Regions from separate parts of the Enterococcus eurekensis genome, predicted to be linked through region 1. Evidence: predicted binding sites of a transcription regulator. Region 1 holds the regulator's gene; each other region holds the start of a gene.
What was found. The regulator LexA, encoded in region 1, represses DNA repair genes until DNA is damaged. The targets are predictions, from matches to a motif close to CNAACANNTGTTNG.
Positions count from the first base shown of each region.

Region 2: the regulator LexA is predicted to act here: its motif matches at 3,935-3,948, upstream of uvrB (excinuclease ABC subunit UvrB).
Region 3: the regulator LexA is predicted to act here: its motif matches at 2,060-2,073, upstream of ACFO3L_RS02710 (Y-family DNA polymerase).

Region 1 is NZ_JBHSGT010000020.1:125,079-132,349, reverse strand. Features, by position in the region: gene recJ (single-stranded-DNA-specific exonuclease RecJ) at 1-516, shown strand, start outside; gene ACFO3L_RS03740 (adenine phosphoribosyltransferase) at 527-1,039, shown strand; gene ACFO3L_RS03735 (hypothetical protein) at 1,086-1,307, opposite strand; gene lexA (transcriptional repressor LexA) at 1,436-2,056, opposite strand; gene ACFO3L_RS03725 (DUF896 family protein) at 2,197-2,445, shown strand; gene tkt (transketolase) at 2,546-4,540, shown strand; gene ACFO3L_RS03715 (Fur family transcriptional regulator) at 4,662-5,090, shown strand; gene ACFO3L_RS03710 (RidA family protein) at 5,108-5,491, shown strand; gene ACFO3L_RS03705 (DnaD domain protein) at 5,573-6,268, shown strand; gene nth (endonuclease III) at 6,276-6,938, shown strand; gene ACFO3L_RS03695 (PBP1A family penicillin-binding protein) at 6,965-7,271, opposite strand, start outside.
Region 2 is NZ_JBHSGT010000037.1:45,658-52,928, reverse strand. Features, by position in the region: gene uvrA (excinuclease ABC subunit UvrA) at 1-1,883, opposite strand, end outside; gene uvrB (excinuclease ABC subunit UvrB) at 1,896-3,884, opposite strand; gene ACFO3L_RS05515 (amino acid ABC transporter substrate-binding protein/permease) at 4,120-6,267, shown strand; gene ACFO3L_RS05510 (amino acid ABC transporter ATP-binding protein) at 6,269-7,006, shown strand.
Region 3 is NZ_JBHSGT010000017.1:53,790-61,060, forward strand. Features, by position in the region: gene ACFO3L_RS02700 (8-oxo-dGTP diphosphatase) at 1-325, opposite strand, end outside; gene ACFO3L_RS02705 (hypothetical protein) at 353-727, opposite strand; gene ACFO3L_RS02710 (Y-family DNA polymerase) at 740-2,017, opposite strand; gene lepA (translation elongation factor 4) at 2,291-4,117, opposite strand; gene ACFO3L_RS02720 (GNAT family N-acetyltransferase) at 4,288-5,508, shown strand; gene ACFO3L_RS02725 (nucleoside 2-deoxyribosyltransferase) at 5,533-6,006, shown strand; gene ACFO3L_RS02730 (hypothetical protein) at 6,155-6,382, opposite strand; gene ACFO3L_RS02735 (ECF transporter S component) at 6,508-7,047, shown strand; gene queG (tRNA epoxyqueuosine(34) reductase QueG) at 7,056-7,271, opposite strand, start outside.

The DNA of each region.
Region 1 (7,271 bases):
CAGACGAATCAACCCGTGATTTATGTAGAACAATTCCAAGATTTTGAAAAGACTTTTGATGAATCGTTCAAAACGATGCAACTTGTTTTTGTCGATGTCCCACATGAGCTTGATTGGATGAAGCAAATTTTAAAAATGAGCCGAGTTTCGAGGATTTATCTCATGGCGCAAACGCCAGAGGAGGCCTACCTGAATGGAATCGGTTCAAGAGAGCAATACGGAAAGCTTTTTAAACTAATCAAGACACAAAAAACGTTGGATGTCCGTTACAAATTAGATGCAGTTGCTCAATATACTAAAATTCCTAAAAGTTTATTGATTTTCATGGTTCAGGTGTTTTTAGAGTTAAAATTTGTTACAATAGACAATGGTATTTTAAATAGTTTGGAAAATCCAATGAATCGATCTTTAAGTGAGAGTCTCTTATATCAAAAGAGACAACAATTAATTAAGAATGAAGAATTTTTAGTGATGAGTGATTTAGAGACAATTAAGAAATGGATTTCTAGTCAGTAGGAGGACAATAATGAATTTAAAAGATTATATTGCAAGTATCCCAAATTATCCGAAAGAAGGCGTAACATTTCGTGATATTTCACCATTGATGGCTGATGGTGAAGCTTATCGCTATGCGACTCAACAAATTGTTGATTACGCGAAAGAAAAAGAAATTGATATGGTAGTCGGACCAGAAGCGCGTGGCTTTATCGTAGGCTGTCCGGTCGCATATGAGTCAGGCGTTGGATTTGCCCCTGTTCGTAAACCTGGTAAATTACCTCGTGAAACAATTGAAGTTTCATATGATTTAGAATACGGTTCAGATACGCTAACGATTCATGCAGATGCGATTAAACCTGGACAACGTGTTTTATTATGTGATGACTTATTAGCAACTGGTGGTACAGTGAAAGCTAGTATCGAACTAATTGAAAAATTAGGCGGTATCGTAGTCGGTTGTGCCTTTTTGATTGAATTAAAAGATTTAAATGGTCGTGACAAAATTAAAGGTTACGATATCTTCACTTTAATGGAATATTAAAAAAACGAGAAATGCTGAATGGACTTCGGCATTTCTCGTTTTTAATTTATTCATAGTAATAGTCATCTGCATAGTAATAATCGACTTCAGATGAATAATATTGTTGTTTGTTTTTTGCTTGTTTTGAATTTTTGTCATCCCATAGAATTAACCATAAAGCGAGTAACGGACCTAGTACCAGGCAAGCGATCAGCGTTCCAAAATTACCAATTATTATTCCTGTTAATAAAACCCCAATTAATAAACCAAAACGACGTACTGCTTTCATACTGATCCACTCCTTATTTAAATAGAACGTTTGTTCGTGTCTCTATTATACGAATGTTTGTTCGCTTTGTAAAGAGTAAAATAAAAAAACTTTGGAATCTTTAAAAGTAAAAGATTCCAAAGTATAAATTAGTATAAATTGCGATAGAGACCAACAACTAGACCAAGGATTTGAACGTTGGGTAAAATAATAGGTTCCATATAGTCGTTTTCAGGTTGTAGTCGGATATAATTTTGTTCTTTATAAAATCTCTTACAAGTGGCTTCATTTTCATCAGTCATTGCAATGACAATGTCGCCATTTGAAGCATAATCTTGTTTACGAATAATAACTTGATCGCCATCAAGTATGCCAGCGTTAATCATACTTTCGCCAGAAATCGTCAACATGAAATGTTGGCTTTCACTATTTTCTAAATGCGGTGGAATAGGAAAGAAGTCTGAAGCTTCTTCAACTGCTAGAATCGGTTCACCCGCGGTAACAACCCCGAGCAAAGGAATATTTTTTTGTTCCGCACCAACTGTTTCAAGTCCTAACGCCGTTAATTCAATTGCACGTGGTTTTGTAGGGTCTCTTTGAATGAATCCCTTTTTTTCTAAACGAGACAAATGTCCATGAACGGTCGAAGTAGAAGAGAGTTGCACCGCTTCGCCAATTTCACGTACAGTTGGAGGATATCCTTTAGCTAACACGCGTTGATGAATAAAGCGCAAGACTTCAAGTTGTCTGCTTTCGGTTTTTTTTGTCAAGGTTCGCACCTTCTTTCATCTAATTATCCCTATTTTAACATAAAGAGACAGCGGAATCAAACAGATGTTCGCTTACGTGTGTTCTTATTGTTTTTTTTGATAATTTTGTATAAGATAAAGCAGATGAGAGGAGTGGAAGTATGTTATCAAAAGAAAAATTAAATCGCATCAATGAATTAGCCCGCAAGAAAAAAAGTGAAGGGCTAACGCCGTTTGAGACAAAAGAACAACATTTATTACGTCAAGAGTATTTAAGTGCTTTTCGCGGAGGAATGAAACACCATATTGAAGGCATGAAAGTTGTTGATCCTTTAGGCAATGATGTAACACCAGATAAGCTAAAAGAAATCCAAAGAGAAAAAGGACTTCATAACCGCGATAAAGAGTAATTGAGAGCAAGAAGTTGAAAAAAGGTTGATAATTGTCCTTAAGTATTTTATAATGATAAAAGAATAAAGGTAAAAAAAACCTAAATAGGAGGGCTTCACTTTGTTTGATAAAATCGATGAGTTAGGTGTTAATACATTACGTACATTAAGTATTGATATGGTACAAAAAGCCAATTCAGGTCACCCGGGATTGCCAATGGGAGCAGCACCAATGGCTTATGCATTATGGACAAAACATTTAAAAGTAAATCCAAAAACTTCAAGAAATTGGGTAGATCGTGATCGTTTTGTTTTATCAGCAGGCCATGGTTCTGCATTATTATATAGTTTACTACATACTTCAGGTTATGATGTAACGATTGAAGACTTGAAAAACTTCCGTCAATGGGATAGCCGTACACCGGGACATCCAGAAGTACACCATACAGATGGTGTTGAAGCAACGACAGGACCTTTAGGACAAGGAATTGCGATGGCTGTTGGGATGGCTATGTCAGAAGCTCATTTAAGTGCGACTTATAATCAAGAAGGTTTCCCAATTGTTGATCACTATACGTACGCACTTTGTGGTGATGGTGACTTAATGGAAGGTGTTTCACAAGAAGCTTCTTCAATGGCAGGGCATTTAAAATTAGATAAGTTAATCGTTTTATATGATTCAAATGACATCTCTTTAGATGGACCAACATCAAAAGCCTTTACAGAAAATGTCGGTGCGCGTTATGAAGCCTACGGTTGGCAACATATTTTAGTTAAAGATGGAACAGATCTAGCGGCGATTTCAAAAGCAATTGATGAAGCGAAAGCAGAAAAAAATAAACCAACTTTAATTGAAATTAAAACGGTAATTGGTTTTGGAGCGCCAAATGAAGGCACATCTTCTGTTCATGGAGCACCATTAGGCGTTGCAGGTAGTGATGTCGCTAAAGGTGTTTATGGCTGGGAATATCCAGAATTTACAGTGCCTGAGGAAGTTCAAGCACGTTTCAAAGAAGCAATCAACGATCGTGGCGAAGCTGTTGAAGCAGAGTGGAACCAATTATTTGCGCAATATGAAGGGGCATACCCAGAATTAGCTGCACAATTTAGACAAGCGTTTGCAGATGAATTACCAAGTGAGTGGGCAGATAACTTACCAACTTATGAAGTGGGTACAAGTCAAGCGAGTCGTGTATCAAGTAAAGAGATGATCCAAGCATTATCAGCTGCAGTTCCTAGCCTATGGGGAGGTTCAGCCGATTTATCAGGTTCAAACAACACAATGGTAGCAGCAGAAAAAGATTTTGAGCCAGGACAATATGAAGGCCGTAACATTTGGTTTGGTGTTCGTGAATTTGCAATGGCAGCAGCAATGAACGGGATTCAATTACATGGTGGTACTCGTGTTTATGGTGGAACGTTCTTCGTCTTTGTCGATTATTTAAGACCAGCTGTTCGTTTAGCGGCTATCCAAGGTACACCAGTGACATACGTGTTAACACATGACTCTGTTGCCGTTGGAGAAGATGGGCCAACACATGAACCAGTTGAACAATTATCAAGCTTACGTAGCATTCCAAATTTACAAGTCATTCGTCCAGCTGACGGGAACGAAACGCGTGCGGCTTGGAAATTAGCAATGACTTCAAAAACAAAACCAACTGTTTTAGTTTTAAGTCGTCAAAACTTACCTGTTATTGAAGGTACAAAAGAAATGGCGGATGATAACGTTGCAAAAGGTGCGTATGTTGTTTCAGCTCAAAAAGGTGAAACGCCAGCAGGTATCTTAATTGCAACAGGTTCAGAAGTTTATCTAGCAACAGAAGCTCAAAAAGCATTATCAGCTGAAGGTATCGATGTATCGGTTGTTTCAATGCCAAGCATGGAGTTATTTGAAGCGCAAACAGCGGAATACAAAGAATCTGTTTTACCAAAAGCAGTTAAAAAACGTGTGGCAATTGAAGCGGGATCACCATTTGGTTGGGATCGTTATACAAAATGTCATGGGAAAGTCATTGCAATTGATCATTTTGGTGCTTCAGCTCCTGGTGATAAAGTGCTAGCTGAATTTGGCTTTACAACGGAAAATGTTGTTGAAACATTTAAATCACTTTAAACATTTTTAAAAGCTCTGATGTTTCCTTGTTGTAAGGAAATATTAGAGTTTTTTTGCTAGATAAATCATCGAACTCATAGTATGATTGAAACAGAGGATTCAGTGAAAAAGGAGGGAAGCTATGGCGACCTTTGATGATGCATTAACCTATTTAAAAAAAGAGAATGTTCGAATTACACCACAGAGAATTGCGATTTTAGAATTTTTAACAGAAGTTCAAAATCACCCGACAGCAGAGGATGTTTATCGGGCAATCGAAGAAAAATTTCCTGGGATTAGTGTGGCGACGGTTTATAATAATTTAAAATTATTTACAGAAATCGGTTTTCTAAGAGAAATGAATTACGGCAGTTCGTCGAGCCGCTATGATTTTTCGGTGGATCCCCATTACCATGTGATTTGTCAAAACTGTGGGAAAGTATCTGATTTCTTCTATCCCAAATTAGACGACGTCGAGATGGCTGCGGCACAGTTAACGAATTATCAGGTACATAGTCATCGTTTAGAGATTTATGGGCTCTGCCCCGCATGTCAACAAATAGAATCATAAATTAAAGGAGCGATACAATGAAAACTATTCAAACAGATCAAGCACCAAAAGCAATTGGGCCTTATGTTCAAGGACGTATAGCAAACGGTTTTTTATTTGCCTCTGGTCAAATACCTTTGCACCCTGAAACAGGTGAAATTGTTGGAGATACAATTGAAGAACAAACAAAACAAGTTGTGAAGAACATTTCTGCCATTTTAGCGGAAGTAGGAATTACTGCGGATGCCATCGTAAAAACAACTTGCTTCTTAAAAAACATGGATGACTTTGTAGCGTTTAACGGCGTTTACGGAACATTGTTTGGTGAAATGTTACCTGCAAGATCAGCTGTTGAAGTCGCTCGTTTACCAAAAGACGTATTAGTTGAGATTGAAATAATCGCAGATGTTTCGAATAAATAATCACAACTTGGGAACTTTTGATAAGTTCCCTTTTTTAATGAAATTCGTGGAAACTGTGATTAAAGAAAAGAGGAATAAAGGTTGATTGGATTAGAAGAATTTTTAAAAAAAGGGCAGACAACGATTTCTAATTTAATTTTAGAACATTACCGTCAAATCGGCTTGTCGAATGAAGAGTTTTTGCTCTGGTTACAATTACATCGATATTATGAATCAGGTAATCATTTCCCGGATTTAAGTCAAATTGCTCAACAAATGAATTTCTCGCAAAAAGAAATTTATTATTTATTAAATCAATTAGTTGAAAAACAGTGCGTACAAATTGTTTCTTTGAAAGATCAGCATGGAATGATGGATGACTCTTATGATTTAACACCTATTTATCAACGATTATCTCAATATTTGAATCAACAAAAAAAATCAGTTGAAATGAAGAATGAACAAGATAAAATTGGACAGCTCTATCAAAGTTTTGAAGCGGAATTTGCAAGACCATTGTCTCCAATGGAATATCAGCGGATTGGGCAATGGCTTGAAGAAGACCAGTATCAAGTAGAGTTAATCCAATTAGCTTTACGTGAAGCTGTGTTGAATCAAGTCTATAGTTTGAATTACGTTGATCGAATTTTGTTGTCATGGGAACGTAAAAATATCCGGACGAGCTCGCAAGTTAAGGAAGAACAGCAAAAACGTAAACGTCAGATGATGCAAAAGGAAGAAAAAACAACCAAAGCACTTCCAAAAGTTTCTTTACATAATTGGTTAGAAGAGGAATAGTACTTATATGATTAGTGTTGAAAAAACGCGTATAGCTCTAGAAGAGATGTATAAACTTTTTCCAAATGCTTACGGAGAACTTGATCACGAAACGCCTTTTCAATTATTGATTGCTGTGATTTTAAGTGCGCAAGCAACGGATGTTTCGGTTAATAAAGTGACACCGAGTTTATTTGCAGATTTTCCAACAGCTGAAAAGTTAGCAGAAGCACCCATTGAAATTATTATGGAGAAAATCAAAACGATTGGTTTGTATCGTAATAAAGCTAAAAACATTAAGCAATGTGCGCGACAAATCATTGATGATTTTGGAGGCGTGATTCCTCAAACGAGAGAAGGTTTAATGACTTTAGCAGGTGTTGGACGTAAAACTGCGAACGTCGTCTTAGGGGATGCGTTTGATATTCCGGCAATTGCTGTAGATACGCACGTAGAACGTGTTTCCAAACGTTTAAGAATTTGTCGTTTAAATGCTTCAGTGTTAGAGGTCGAAGAAACATTGATGCGTAAAGTACCAAAAGAAGACTGGGTAAAGATGCACCATACGATGATTTTCTTTGGACGTTATCATTGTACAGCACGAGCACCCAAATGCGCTGATTGTCCATTGTTATCGATGTGCCAAGATGGTAAAATCCGGATGCGTGAACTTGCATCAAAAAAACTCTGACTTTCGTCAGAGTTTTTTTGATTAAATTATGGTGTAGCTGGTGGTGTTTGCTCTATTGGAGGGACTACGGAACTACTAGCCGGCGGTGTAGTTGGTGGTACAATAGGTGCTTCGCTACTAGATTCCACTGGGGGAGGGGTCGGTTCAACAGGTTGGCTACTACTGCTTGTACTAGCAGGAACTTCACTAGTTTCTGTCGTCTCGGTACTCTCCGCTGTAGAGGACTCACTAGAACTACTGCTTGATTCTTTGGTTTTCGATGGTTTGACTGGTTCGACATATTGGCCTTCAAAATACAATTCATTACCAATGCGAGTTAAGCCTTTTGGCATT
Region 2 (7,271 bases), on a different contig from region 1:
TCGACCGATATATCTTTCAAGTTATTTTCCGTTGCGCCTGAGACTTTGATTGACAAACCATTGCCTTCACGTCGAACTTTTGGCACTGGAATTTTTCGTTTACCAGATAAATACTGACCAGTTAAAGAATCAGGATTCGCTGCCACTTCTTGTGGTGTTCCATAAGCCACAACTTCACCACCCGCGTGACCTGCTCCTGGACCGATATCAATTAAATAATCAGCCGCCATCATCGTATCTTCATCGTGTTCAACGACAATCAAGGTATTTCCTAAGTCTCTCATTTTTCTCAATGAGCCTAGTAAGCGATCATTGTCACGTTGATGCAAGCCGATTGAAGGTTCGTCTAAGATATATAAAACTCCCGAAAGATTGGAGCCAATTTGGGTAGCTAAACGAATACGTTGGGCTTCGCCACCTGATAAACTACCAGATGCACGACTTAAAGTTAAATAATTTAGTCCCACATTTTGCAAAAAGCTCAAACGATCATGAATTTCTTTGACGATTGAATGCGCAATGATTTTTTCAGCTTCAGATAACTCTAATCCTTCAACAAAATCAATCACATGATTAATTGAATAGTCACTGACTTCCCCAATATGCATATCGTTGACTTTCACTGCTAGAGCTTGCGGATTCAAACGATAACCATGACATGTTTGACAAGAAAGTTCCGTCATATATAAACGCATTTGTTCTCGTGTAAAATCACTATTCGTTTCATGATAACGACGATTGATATTAGTAATTACACCTTCGAAAGCCACCTCCACATCACGAATACCACCAAAATCATTTTCATAATGGAAATGGAAAGTCTCACCATTTGACCCATATAAGATGATTTGCTGATGCTCTTCTGGCAATTCTTCAAATGGCGTATCCATATCAATATTAAATTCGGCACAGGCTTGCTCAAGCATTTGTGGATAATATTGCGAACTAATTGGATTCCAAGGAATCAATGCCCCTTGAAGCAACGTTTTTGAGCGATCAGGCACAACTAAATCAACATCGACTTCTAACTTGATTCCCAAACCATCGCATTCACTACAAGCTCCAAATGGCGCGTTGAACGAGAATAACCGTGGTTCTAACTCACCAACAGTAAATCCACAATAAGGACAGGCATAATGTTCACTAAAGAGTAATTCTTTTTCACCATCGACATCAACTAGCGCATAACCTTCTGCTAATCGTAAGGCATTTTCTAAAGAATCAAATAAGCGTGAACGAATACCCTCTTTTACGACAATTCGATCGACGACAATTGCGATGTCATGCTTTTTGTTTTTTTCTAACTCTGGCGCTTCACTAACATCATAAATTTCACCGTTGACACGGACACGAACATATCCTTCTTTTTGAATGCGTTCAAAAACTTTTTTATGTTGTCCACGCTTTTGATTAACAAGTGGTGACAAAATTTGAATTCGACTGCGCTCGGGTAATTCCAAAACTTGATCAACCATTTGTTCAATTGTTTGACTTGTAATTTCAATATGATCGTTTGGACAAATGGGGTGTCCAATTCGAGCATACAATAAACGCATATAATCATTAATTTCTGTGACGGTCCCTACCGTTGAACGAGGGTTTTTACTCGTTGTCTTTTGATCAATTGAAATAGCAGGACTTAAACCATCGATACTATCAACATCTGGCTTATCCATTTGGCCAAGGAATTGACGAGCATAAGCCGATAAACTTTCAACATAACGTCGTTGCCCTTCGGCATAAAGCGTATCAAAAGCGAGAGAACTTTTACCGGAACCCGATAATCCCGTAATAACAACGAGCTCATCACGTGGGATTGTCACATCTATATTTTTCAAGTTATGAGCGCGTGCGCCCTTGATAATTATTTTATCATTTGCCATCATTTTGCTCCTTTATTGCGCTTTTAGTTCTAAGATTGTATCTCTTAGTGTTGCTGCTTTTTCAAAATCTAATGTTTTCGCTGCTTCGCGCATTTCTTGTTCTAATTTCAAAATAAAGAGTTCTTTTTCTTCTTTCGAAAGATCATTATAAGAGGTTGCAACATCGCTTCCATCTTCTTTTGCTACTTTTGAAATTGAAATCATTTGGCGAATATCTTTAATGATTGTTTGCGGAACAATGCCATGTTCTTCATTATATGCTTCTTGAATTTCACGCCTTCTACGTGTTTCATCAATCGCTCTTTGCATAGAATCCGTCATTTTATCCGCATACATAATGACTTTACCTTCCGCATTACGAGCCGCTCGACCAATCGTTTGCACGAGCGAACGCTCACTTCGTAAAAAACCTTCCTTATCTGCATCTAGAATTGCAACAAGCGAAACTTCGGGTACGTCAATCCCTTCACGCAGTAAATTAATACCAATCAATACGTCAAATTCTCCTAAACGTAAGTCACGAATGATTTCCGTTCTTTCTAGAGTTTTGATATCACTATGTAAGTATTTTACTTTAATACCAAGTTCTTTAAAGTAATCTGTTAAATCCTCTGACATTTTTTTAGTTAAAGTTGTGACAAAAACACGTTGATTTTTTGCCACACGTTCGTTAATTTCACCGACTAAGTCATCAATTTGACCCATAATCGGACGAACTTCAACGACTGGATCTAACAAACCAGTTGGACGAATAATTTGTTGAATAATATGGTCTGTCTGTTCATACTCATAAGGTCCCGGTGTTGCGGAAACGTAAATAATTTGATTGACATGTTTTTCAAATTCTTCTAGGCGTAATGGACGATTATCCAGTGCGGATGGTAATCGGAACCCATAATCAACGAGCATTTGTTTACGCGCACGGTCCCCATTATACATCCCTCGAATTTGAGGCATTGTCACATGCGATTCGTCAATTACAATCAAAGAATCTTCCGGAAAAAAATCCAGCAATGTATATGGCGGTTCGCCTTCTTTTCGACCATCTAAATGTCTCGAATAGTTTTCAATACCAGATGTATACCCCATTTCACGCATCATTTCAATATCGTAGTTGGTTCGTTGCTCTAAACGTTGGGCTTCCAACAGTTGATTATTTTGGTGTAATACCGCTAAACGCATTGTCAATTCATCTTGAATCGCTTGAATGGCTGTTTCTAAATGATCTTCATCCGTCATAAAGTGAGTTGCCGGGAAGATTGAAACATGTTCCACCTCATTCATAATCTCACCTGTTAACGCATCTACCTCACGAATCCGATCGATTTCATCACCAAAAAACTCGACTCTCAAAGCGCGCTCATCACGTGAAGCCGGGAAGATTTCGACCACATCACCGCGCACACGAAAACGCCCACGCTGAAAATCAATGTCATTACGTTCGAACTGAATTTCAACTAGCGCTCTTAAGACCTGATCACGGGATATTTCCATGCCCATTCTTAAAGAAACGACTTGTTTTTGATACTCCATCGGTGAACCTAAACCAAAAATACATGAAACCGAAGCAACAACGATAACATCATTTCGTTCTAACAATGATGATGTTGCGGAGTGACGCAATTTATCAATTTCATCATTGACACTCGAATCTTTTTCAATATACGTATCACTCGAAGGCACATAAGCTTCTGGTTGATAATAATCGTAATAACTGACAAAGTACTCAACCGCATTTTCTGGGAAGAACTCCTTAAACTCGCCATATAATTGACCCGCCAGTGTTTTATTATGTGCAATAATTAAAGTCGGTTTATTGACCGACTGGATAACGTTTGAAATCGTGTACGTTTTCCCCGTTCCCGTAGCACCTAGCAAAACTTGGGCTTTTTGTTTCTCATTAATGCCAGAAACTAATTCTTGAATTGCTTGAGGCTGATCCCCTGCCGGCTGATATTTAGAAACTAAATTAAACTTTCGCGTGGTATCTCTTTCAATCATAAGATTTCCTACTTTCTATCAAATCTCATTCTGTCATTATTCTACCATAGCGAACATACTTTCGCTATTTTTTTCTCTTCAATTAAAACGCTTTTACCTTTTCTTTATGTCATATCTTATAACACGACATGTTACGAATTATATTAAAATCCACTCATTTAAACTAAAAAGATTGATTATTTGGTTTTTATTACGTTATAATTTTACAACAGACTTATTACTGGAGGGATTTTATATGAAAAAAAGTCTAAAACTACTTTCTATTTTTTCAATTTTATTGACAGGGCTGCTTTTCACAACAAAAAATGTTGCAGCAGAAGAAACAACATACCAGATTGGAACTGATGTTACATTTGCTCCCTTTGAATTTCAAAATACAGATAATGAATACGTCGGAATCGATATTGATTTACTTAAAGCAATCGCTGATGACCAAGGGTTCAAAGTAAATTTTCAACCCCTAGGTTTTAACTCCTCGATTCAAGGTGTCATATCCAATCAATTAGATGGCATGATTGCCGGAATGAGCATTACCGAAGAACGAAAAAAAACATTCGACTTCTCTGATCCTTATTTTGACAGTGGTATTCAAATGGCTGTCAAAAAAGATAACGCGACAGTTTCTAACTACGAAGATTTAGCTGGTCAAACAGTCGGAGCCAAAGTCGGTACCGAAAGTGCTGCTTTTTTAGAAGAAAACCAAGAGAAATACGGTTACGAAATTAAAGTTTACGAAGACGCAACTGGATTATATGGTTCTTTAAAAAATAATGCTTTAATCGCCATCTTTGATGATGCCCCGATTTTAGGTTATGCAATCAATCAAGGTGAACCATTCAAACTTGTTGGCCAACCTGAAAAGGGGAACTCTTACGGTTTTGCTGTTAAAAAAGGCGAAAATCAAGAATTACTTGAAAAATTTAATATCGGTCTAAAAAAACTAAAAAACTCTGGTGAGTACGAACGAATCGTCAACACTTATATCACACAAAGCTCATCTTCAACCGAAACGATGAAGAAAATCGAACCACTAAAGGATAGCTATACCATCGCAAGCGACTCCGCTTTTGCTCCATTTGAATTTCAAAATACAGATAATGAGTATGTCGGAATTGATGTCGACCTCTTAAAAAGAGCAGCTGAACTTCAAGGTTTTACGCTTAAATTTAATCATATCGGATTTTCCGGCGCTGTCCAAGCTGTCGAGTCTAACCAAGCCGACGCCGTGATTGCCGGTATGACAATTACCGATACCAGAAAAGAAGTCTTTGATTTCTCAGACTCTTACTTTGATAGTGGCATTCAACTTGCAGTTAAGTCAGATAACACCAGTATTAAAAGTTATGACGATTTAGCAGGTAAACAAATTGGAGCTAAAGTTGGAACTGAAAGTGCTGACTACTTAGAAGCCAATAAAGAAAAATACGATTTTACTGTAAAATATTTCGATGCTGCCGATCAACTCTATGATGCTGTCCGTGTCGGTGCGATTGACGCTTTAATGGATGATTATCCAGTTATCGGTTATGCTATTGCTCAAGGGCAAGAACTAGCCGCTCCACTTGAACGAATATCCGGTGGGCAATACGGCTTTGCTGTTAAAAAAGGCCAAAATCCGGAGCTTTTAGCGATGTTCAACGAGGCATTGAAAGAAATGAAAAGAACTGGTGAATACGAAGAAATTCTTGGAACGTATATCCATGATGGAAATCCACAGAAAGAAACCGTTGATGAATCGACCTTCTTCGGTATTTTAAAAAATAATTATCAAATTTTACTAAAAGGTCTAGGTCAAACGATTGTTTTAGCCTTGGTTTCTTTTGGGTTAGCATTAGTTGTCGGAATTATTTTCGGCTTAATGAGTGTTTCTCCAATTAAAGCTCTTCGTGTTTTCGCATCAATTTATGTTGATATCATTCGTGGTATCCCAATGATGGTCCTTGCCCTATTTATTTATTTCGGCTTATCTGATGCAATCGGTTTAACGATTCCTGACTTTACAGCCGGAGTTATTACCTTAACACTCAATGCTAGTGCGTATATCGCCGAAATTGTTCGTGGTGGGATTAACGCTGTACCGATCGGGCAAACAGAAGCCGCTCGTAGTCTCGGAATTTCTTACATGCGTACAATGCAAAAAATCGTTTTACCACAAGCGATTCGAATTATGATTCCTTCTTTTGTCAACCAGTTCGTTATCTCTTTAAAAGATACCACAATTATTTCCGTTATCGGAATCGTCGAACTCTTACAAACAGGTAAAATAATTGTTGCTCGTACAATGCAAACGACCAACGTTTATTTAATTATCGCAATCATGTACCTACTATTAATTACCGCATTAACCAAATTAGCAAAATCACTTGAAAAGAAGGTGAACTAGAATGACTGAAAAAATTATCGTTAAAAATTTAGTCAAAAAATATGGTAACAATACCGTTTTAAAAAATATTAGCACGACAATTAACGAAGGCGATGTTGTTTGTATTATTGGTCCTTCAGGCTCAGGAAAATCAACCTTTTTACGTTGTTTAAATCGACTTGAGGAAACAACGAGCGGTAAAATTTATGTTAGTGGTGATGATTTAACCGCCGAAAAAACAAATATCAATAAAATCCGTCAACATATTGGGATGGTTTTCCAACATTTCAACTTATTTCCCCACTTAACAGTACTTGAAAACATTTTACTCGCACCAATGGATCTCAAAGGCCTTTCTCGTAAAGATGCGGAAGAAAAAGCCATTCGCTTACTAGACAGCGTTGGTTTAGCCGATAAAAATGGCGTATATCCGGAGAGTTTATCTGGCGGTCAAAAACAACGTGTTGCTATCGCCCGTGCACTAGCTATGGAACCTGATATCATGCTTTTTGACGAACCAACTTCCGCTCTCGATCCAGAAATGGTTGGCGATGTGTTGAACGTGATGAAACGTCTTGCCAAACAAGGAATGACGATGGTAATTGTGACGCACGAAATGGGATTTGCCAAAGAAGTTGCTAATCGCGTCATGTTCATTGATGGTGGTAATTTCTTAGAAGATGGTACACCAGAACAAATTTTTGAAAACCCACAAAATGAACGCACACAAGATTTTTTAAATAAAGTTTTAAATATTTAAATACAAAAGTAAGGTTGTTCGTAAAATTGTGTTGATGGGCCCAAAATGAGTAAAAATAATCGTCAAAATCGGTAGAGAATTTGTTTCTCTATCGATTTTTTGACATTAGAAAAGAGGGGACGCGCCTCCCACTCCCCTGCGAAAAATCTCATTGTTTGCGAAAACTGCGAGACCGCTTCGAAACGGTATGAAATGAGCGAATAGTGACTGTAGTTATTGGAGCCGTTCGAACCTAGTGAGTTACGGATACAATATCAAGCTCTGC
Region 3 (7,271 bases), on a different contig from region 1:
TTGTAACCCAAAGCAAGGGTTGTTCTGTGTTGGTCGGGAGTTCTTCTCGAGTTTGGGCGACAAATAAAGAGGCAAGTTCACGGGAGCCGTTCTTATCATTGAGCCATTCTGCAATACCTACTAAACGTGGTCTGACAGTTAAGCCTGTTTCTTCTTTGATTTCTCGGATAACGGATTCAAGAATATTTTCGTCTTTTTCAACATGACCACCGGGAAAAGTCCATCCTGGCCAGTCTTTTTTCTTTCGATCTTGGACTAAGATTTTGCCATCGATATTTTTTATTAGGCATAATGTGGTTAACTTGACTTCCATACTACGTGACATTTAAATACACTCATTTCTTTCGTAAAATTAAAGATGAATTTCAAACCATTTGGCGTTAGAAAGAATCTCGACATGTCTGATTTCATCAAAATCAACTTTTTGATGATCAATAAACAAGCCAAGTTCATCAAAACCAAGAATATTTCCGACAATATCAGGTGAGTAGTCGCCATCAAGATTGCGCTCTTCTTTTTGAATCGCCACGATACAGCTATTTTTATAAGCCTCAACTAAAATTGTTTGGATTTCTTGGGTAGTCATTGCTGTTTTTTGCTTTGGACGATTCAGCTTGGCAGTCTGTTGATTATACCTTGCTTCCGTATGCTCCGACAAGTACATTCCATTCCATTTAATCATTCCACGATCGATATATTCTTTTCCGTAATTTTTGATAATAATCACTCCTTTTTAAAATTAATGTCCGCCTATTTTGGTGGAACGACTAATTGCAGTCGCGTTTTCTAACAGAGAACTCGCGTGAATGAGCGCGTGAAAACCATATTTTTCTCTAATTTTATCTTTTAAAAAATGCAATTTTTCTTGTTTGATTTGTTGCTCGATATCTTCAAATAAATCTAATTGGATATTTGTGTGGTAACTAAGGTTAGAAGCGCTAACACCAATTTGACGGACATAGCTACCAGTGTGATAATGCTGATTAAAGATTTGAATCAAACTGTTAACAATTGTTTTTGTATTGTTTGTTTCCGATATTTTTATTTGTCGAGAAAAACCAGTTTCACTCTCAATTTTAGAATAACCAATGAAGAGGCTAACACGACTTGTCTTTGCATGAATATGTCTTAAACGAGAAGCAAGCAAATCACCCATTTCTTGGATGATGACTTTAATATCTCGAATATCGTCATAATCTTTTAATAAAATTTGAGAATTTGAGAGACTTTTTTCTTTAGGTTGGTATATTTCATGGATTTGGCTACGGTCGATTCCATTTGCGTGAGCGTGCAACTGTGTACCCATGATTCCCATTGAATCTTTAAGCCGATGGGGGTCATAGTTGGCAAGTTCAGCAATGGTGTGAATCCCTCTATTGTTCAAACGTTTTTCGGTCCTGCGACTAATTCCCCAAAAATCAGTCATTTTTTTGATACCCCAAACTTTGTTTTTTACATCTTCATAACGCCATTCGGAGATAAAATGAGGTGCCATTATTTTTGCCTCGTTATCTAACGCTAACTTGGCAAGTAGCATATTATCACCAATACCAATTGCTGTCTGTATGCCCGTTGCTTCTTTAATTTTCAACATGATTGACTTAGCGAAAAGGGTCACTTTAGCCTCGTGATATAAATGTTTGACGTGATCATATTTAACGAAAACCTCATCGATTGAATAAACGTGAACGTCTTCAGGAGGGACGTAAGTAGTAATCGTGTCTAATATCTTCAGATTGATTGCGATATATTCTTTCATTCGAGGTGGGGCAAAAATCAAATCGGGATGGTAGGGCACTTCAGAACGTCTAGTGACATTTGAGACACCTAAAAGTTCTTTGGCTTTTGGAGATGCGGATAAAATCAGTCCACCAGGACGATCACCACCGCTTAAGACTACTAAGATAGCTTTTAAAGGATCAAGTCCTCTCATAACTGCTTCGCAACTTGCGTAAAAAGAGCGACAATCAATACATAAATAGTCACTTCGCGGTTCGAGGTCGTAATCAAAGTACAAAAGAATACCTCCTATCGATTTGTTCATTTTAAAACAATTATACGAACGTTTGTTCGATAAGTAAAGGGGAACAAAAGATTAAGTATCACGATTTTTAAAGAAAAAACCATATTCAGAGGCTAGGAGATAGTACCTAACCTGAATATGGTTTTTAGTGATTGTTTCTATTATTACCACAAAGCAAATACTTAGGATGGCAAAAGGGCGAAAAATTGTATGAGAACGACTAATTTATTTCAACTATTTTCAATTTATCTTTGAGACTAAAGCATTTTATTCATCATCCATTTTCAGAACGGCCATGAAGGCATCTTGTGGGACCTCAACGGAACCAATTTGTTTCATCCGCTTTTTACCTTCTTTTTGTTTTTCAAGTAATTTACGTTTTCGAGAAACGTCACCACCATAACATTTGGCTAATACGTTTTTACGTAATGCACGAATATCTGAGCGGGCAACAATTTTTTGTCCAATCGCTGCTTGAATTGGGACTTCAAATTGTTGACGAGGGATGAGTTTTTTCAGTTTCTCAACGATTGCTTTTCCACGTTCAAATGAGAAGCTACGGTGAACGATGAAACTTAAAGCATCGACTTTTTCAGCATTTAGCAAGATATCCATCTTAACTAAATTACTTGGACGGTAGCCTGAAATTTCATAGTCTAACGATGCATAACCTTTTGTACTGGATTTCAACTTGTCAAAGAAATCATAAACAATTTCTGACAATGGAATATCATAAACAACGTTAACGCGGAATTCATCTAGGTAATCCATTGTGACAAAATCACCACGTTTGCGTTGAGCAAGTTCCATCACTGCACCAACGTACTCGTTAGGCACCATAATTTGAGCTTTTACATAAGGTTCTTCAACATTTTCAATTCGAACTGGGTCAGGGAATTCAGCCGGATTATCAACCGTTACTTTTGTACCATCTGTTAAATTAACGTTATAAATAACCGATGGTGCAGTTGTGATCATATCTAAATTAAATTCGCGTTCCAAACGTTCTTGAATAACGTCCATATGTAAGAGCCCTAAGAATCCACAACGGAAACCAAAACCAAGTGCTTGAGAAGTCTCCGGTTCGAATTGGAGCGCGGCGTCGTTTAATTGTAGTTTTTCAAGAGCTTCTCGTAAATCATTGTAGCGAGAAGTATCAATTGGATAAAGACCACAATAAACCATTGGTGTCATTTTACGATATCCTTCAAGCGCTTCTTGAGCAGGATTGTTCGCTAATGTGACAGTATCACCAACCTGTGTATCTTTAATGGTTTTAATAGCAGCGGTGATATAACCAACATCACCAACCATTAAGTAATCACGATCAACGGCTTTGGGTGAGAAGATACCAACTTCAGTGACGTCAAAAGTTTTTCCGTTACTCATCAACTGGATTTTATCGCCAGGGCGCACAACGCCATCGATAACACGGACGTTTAAAACAACGCCACGATAAGCATCGTAGACAGAGTCAAAGATTAATGCTTTTAGAGGTGCCTCCAGATCACCAGTAGGTGCGGGGACTTTTTCAACGACTTGGTCTAAAATTTCTTCAATTCCGATACCGGATTTCGCACTAGCAAGAACTGCTTCAGAAGCATCCAATCCGATAACATCTTCGATTTCTGTACGAACTCTTTCAGGGTCAGCTGCAGGTAAATCAATTTTATTAATAACAGGTAATATTTCTAAATCATTATCTAGTGCCAAATATACGTTAGCTAATGTTTGTGCTTCAATCCCTTGAGCTGCGTCAACAACTAACACTGCACCTTCACAGGCAGCTAAACTGCGGGAAACTTCATAAGTGAAGTCGACGTGGCCAGGAGTATCAATTAAATGGAAAATATATGTTTCGCCATCTTTAGCGGTGTATGTTAATTCTACAGCGTTTAATTTGATAGTGATGCCACGTTCTCTTTCTAAATCCATCGAGTCTAGTAGTTGTGCTTGCATCTCACGAGAAGAGACAGTTTCCGTTTTTTCTAAAATACGGTCAGCCAAGGTAGACTTTCCATGGTCAATATGAGCAATAATCGAAAAATTTCGAATCAACTGCTGGCGTTTTTTCATTTCATCTAATGTAGTCATGCATTTATTCCTCATTTCTATTAGTCAGCTCTTCTATTATACCAACGATAGAAACAGATTAAAAGCCTTTTGTAATAACAATCATATGAAAATAATTAAGTCAAAAATAACCAGACATAAAGGAAATTTTTTTGTTATACTAGGTGAAAAGGTTTAATGGAGTGAAAAGGATGAAAGATGCTTTTACGGAAGGCCTAAAAATTAGACAACTTGAAGAAAAAGATTTAGATCAATACAATGAGTTATTAAGTTATGTTTTCCAAGTAACAGGGACGGATATCGAAGAAAGTGGCTATGCTAATAAACGCGAAATGGTACAATCAAAGCGTCCAATATTAGTATTATCAACTGTTTTTGGTTGGTTCGATCATGAGAAACTCGTTTCACAAATTGCTATTTACCCGTGTGAGGTTAACATTCATGGAACGATTTATAAAATGGGGGGTGTGACTGGAGTTGGTACGTACCCAGAGTACGCTCGGCAAGGTTTAATGCGAGAATTGGTTAGTGTTGCTTTGAAAAATATGCGTGATGATAAACAATGGATTTCTTATTTATATCCGTATAATATTCCTTACTATCGTGATAAAGGTTGGGAAATTATGTCAGATAAACTCTCCTTTAAAATTCGCGACACGCAACTACCAAAGTTTGTGCAAGTTGCAGGAAGTGTTGAGCGTCATGAGGTCGATTACTCAGATGTTTTAACCGTTTATGATCAATTTTCTAAAATTAATCATGGCGCCTTACAACGATCAGCTTTTCATTGGGAAGAATATTGGCGTGAGGAAAATAAAGAAGAACGGACAGCTGCAGTCTATTATGATGCTGCGGGTCAGCCGAAAGGTGTGCTCTTTTATTGGGTTGCTGAAGAAGTCTTCCACGTAAAAGAAATGTTTTATTTAAATCAAGAAGCAAGACATGGGTTGTGGAATTTCATTGGTGCACACTTTAGTATGGTCTACTGGATTGAAGGAGATAACTATAAAGATGAACCATTGGCCTTTTTCTTAGATGATAGCCAAATTAAAGAAACGATTGCACCTTATTTTATGGCAAGAATTGTTGACGTTGAGGAATTTCTTAAAGAATTTCCATTCAAGTCTTTTAAAAAACCTTTTCATTTTGTTGTCTCAGATCCGATGGCCGAATGGAATCGTGGTGTTTTTGGAATGAAGTGGGATGAGGAAAACGAAAAAGTCCAAGTGATTCGTGAACCAATCGGTGATTCAGTTATCCTAGATATCCAAACGCTAACTTGCTTACTAATGAATTACCGTCGGGCAGCCTACTTATATCAAGTTGAACGAATTGATACGAATCAACAAACTTTGCGTATCTTGGAAGAAATTATTCCAGATATGGCAGCCTATTTTAGTGATTATTTTTGATAGAAGAAAGGAATGATTAATCCAATGAAGATTTATTTTGCAGCGCCAATGTTTGCGGAAAGCGAACGTCTCTATAACAAGATGATTGTTGAGAGTATTCGCGAAAAATTTCCAGAGTGCCAAATTTATTTACCACAAGAAAATGGTGATATTAACGATAAAATGGCTTACGCCAATAGTTTGATGATTGCTAAAGCCGACACAAATGAGGTGCTTAAAAGCGATTTAATAATTGCAATTTTAGATGGAATTAGCATTGATGCTGGAGTAGCTTCTGAAATTGGTGTGGCTTATGCGAAAGGAATTCCTATCATGGGACTCTATACGGATTCACGCCAACAAGGTGGGGAACATCCGGATAAACTAGCCGCTCTAACTGAAATTGGTGAAAATCAATTTCATTATTTAAATTTATATACAACTGGTTTAATTAAACTCAATGGTTTGATTGTATCAAGCAAAGAGGAACTTTTATCTGAACTTCTTAAAAAACTTTAAAAAGACGCTTCATTGCCATTCTATTAAAGGAATGTGGCGAAGCGTCCATTGCTTTTAAAGATTTCTAATTAAGACAGGGTGAAATGCGCTAAAATAAAAACACTTTATTCTAAGAGATTACTTAGAGTAAAGTGTCTGTTTAAATTGGCTAAAGTGGAGCTTGGTTATTAAATTGTGCTCGTTGGGTCGCTGAAAGTTCGATAATTGAGCGCTCATCTAGTAAAGGATTACTTTTGTCTTTAGGGGATTCATCCTCTTTTTCAATGTCAGTGTCGGGTTCTTGATCCAAATTAAGGTCTTTTTCCATTTTGTCGATTTTTGAGAAAGGTTTCTTTTCGCGTTCTTCTTCAGCTAATTTATTTAGTTTATCTGGCATTGTATATTCCTCCTTTATTATATCCTCACAAGTATTTTATCAGAAATTAAACAATTTAACAAAGAAAAGGGTTTCATAAAGTGTGGGAAGAACATTCTTTTAAGAAAAGGAGTGAGTCGTTCTTTATGCAAGAAAATAAAAAAAAATCTATTTTTACAACACAAGAGATTGCGTATTTAGCTTTAGTTACAGCAGCCTGTGTAGTTGGGCGCTTATTATTTCAGTTTATTCCTAATATTCAACCAATGACGGCGATTTTTATTTTAATCACTACCTATTTAGGCATATCAAGAGGGCTAGTAGTAAATATCTTATCGGTGCTGATTACTAATATTTATTTAGGTATGGGTATTTGGACAATCGGGCAAATTACGGGATTTTCAATCATTATTCTATTGGTTGGCGTTTTGAACAAATGGTCAGTTTTCCATCATCATTTATTTCTCCAAGTAGGTTATAGCTTTTTGGCGGGATTTATATATGGTTTGGTTTTAGCTGTGATCGATACGAAAATTTACGGTCTTTCAAATTTCTGGGCCTATTACTTAGGAGGCATCTCCTTTGATTTTTTACATGCAGTAGGAAATAGTGGGTTCTATCTAGTATTGACGCCTGTTTTCAAACGGTTATTTGAGAAACAAGTTAAAAGAAAACAGGAGTTGTGATGTCGACATCACAACTCCTGTTTTCTTTTTTTACGAGGATTTTCAAATAATTTAAAGGCGTCCTCGATTTCTTGCAAGACTTCTGGATCCGTCTCAATTGACTTTAGTTGGTTAAAGCGTTCGATTGAATCAGCTGGATTTCTTCTTGTGAGCTCGGCAATTGCCCAGACGGCTGTTCCACGAATAACAGGACGTTGATCATCTAAGCAAGCAATAATATCTGG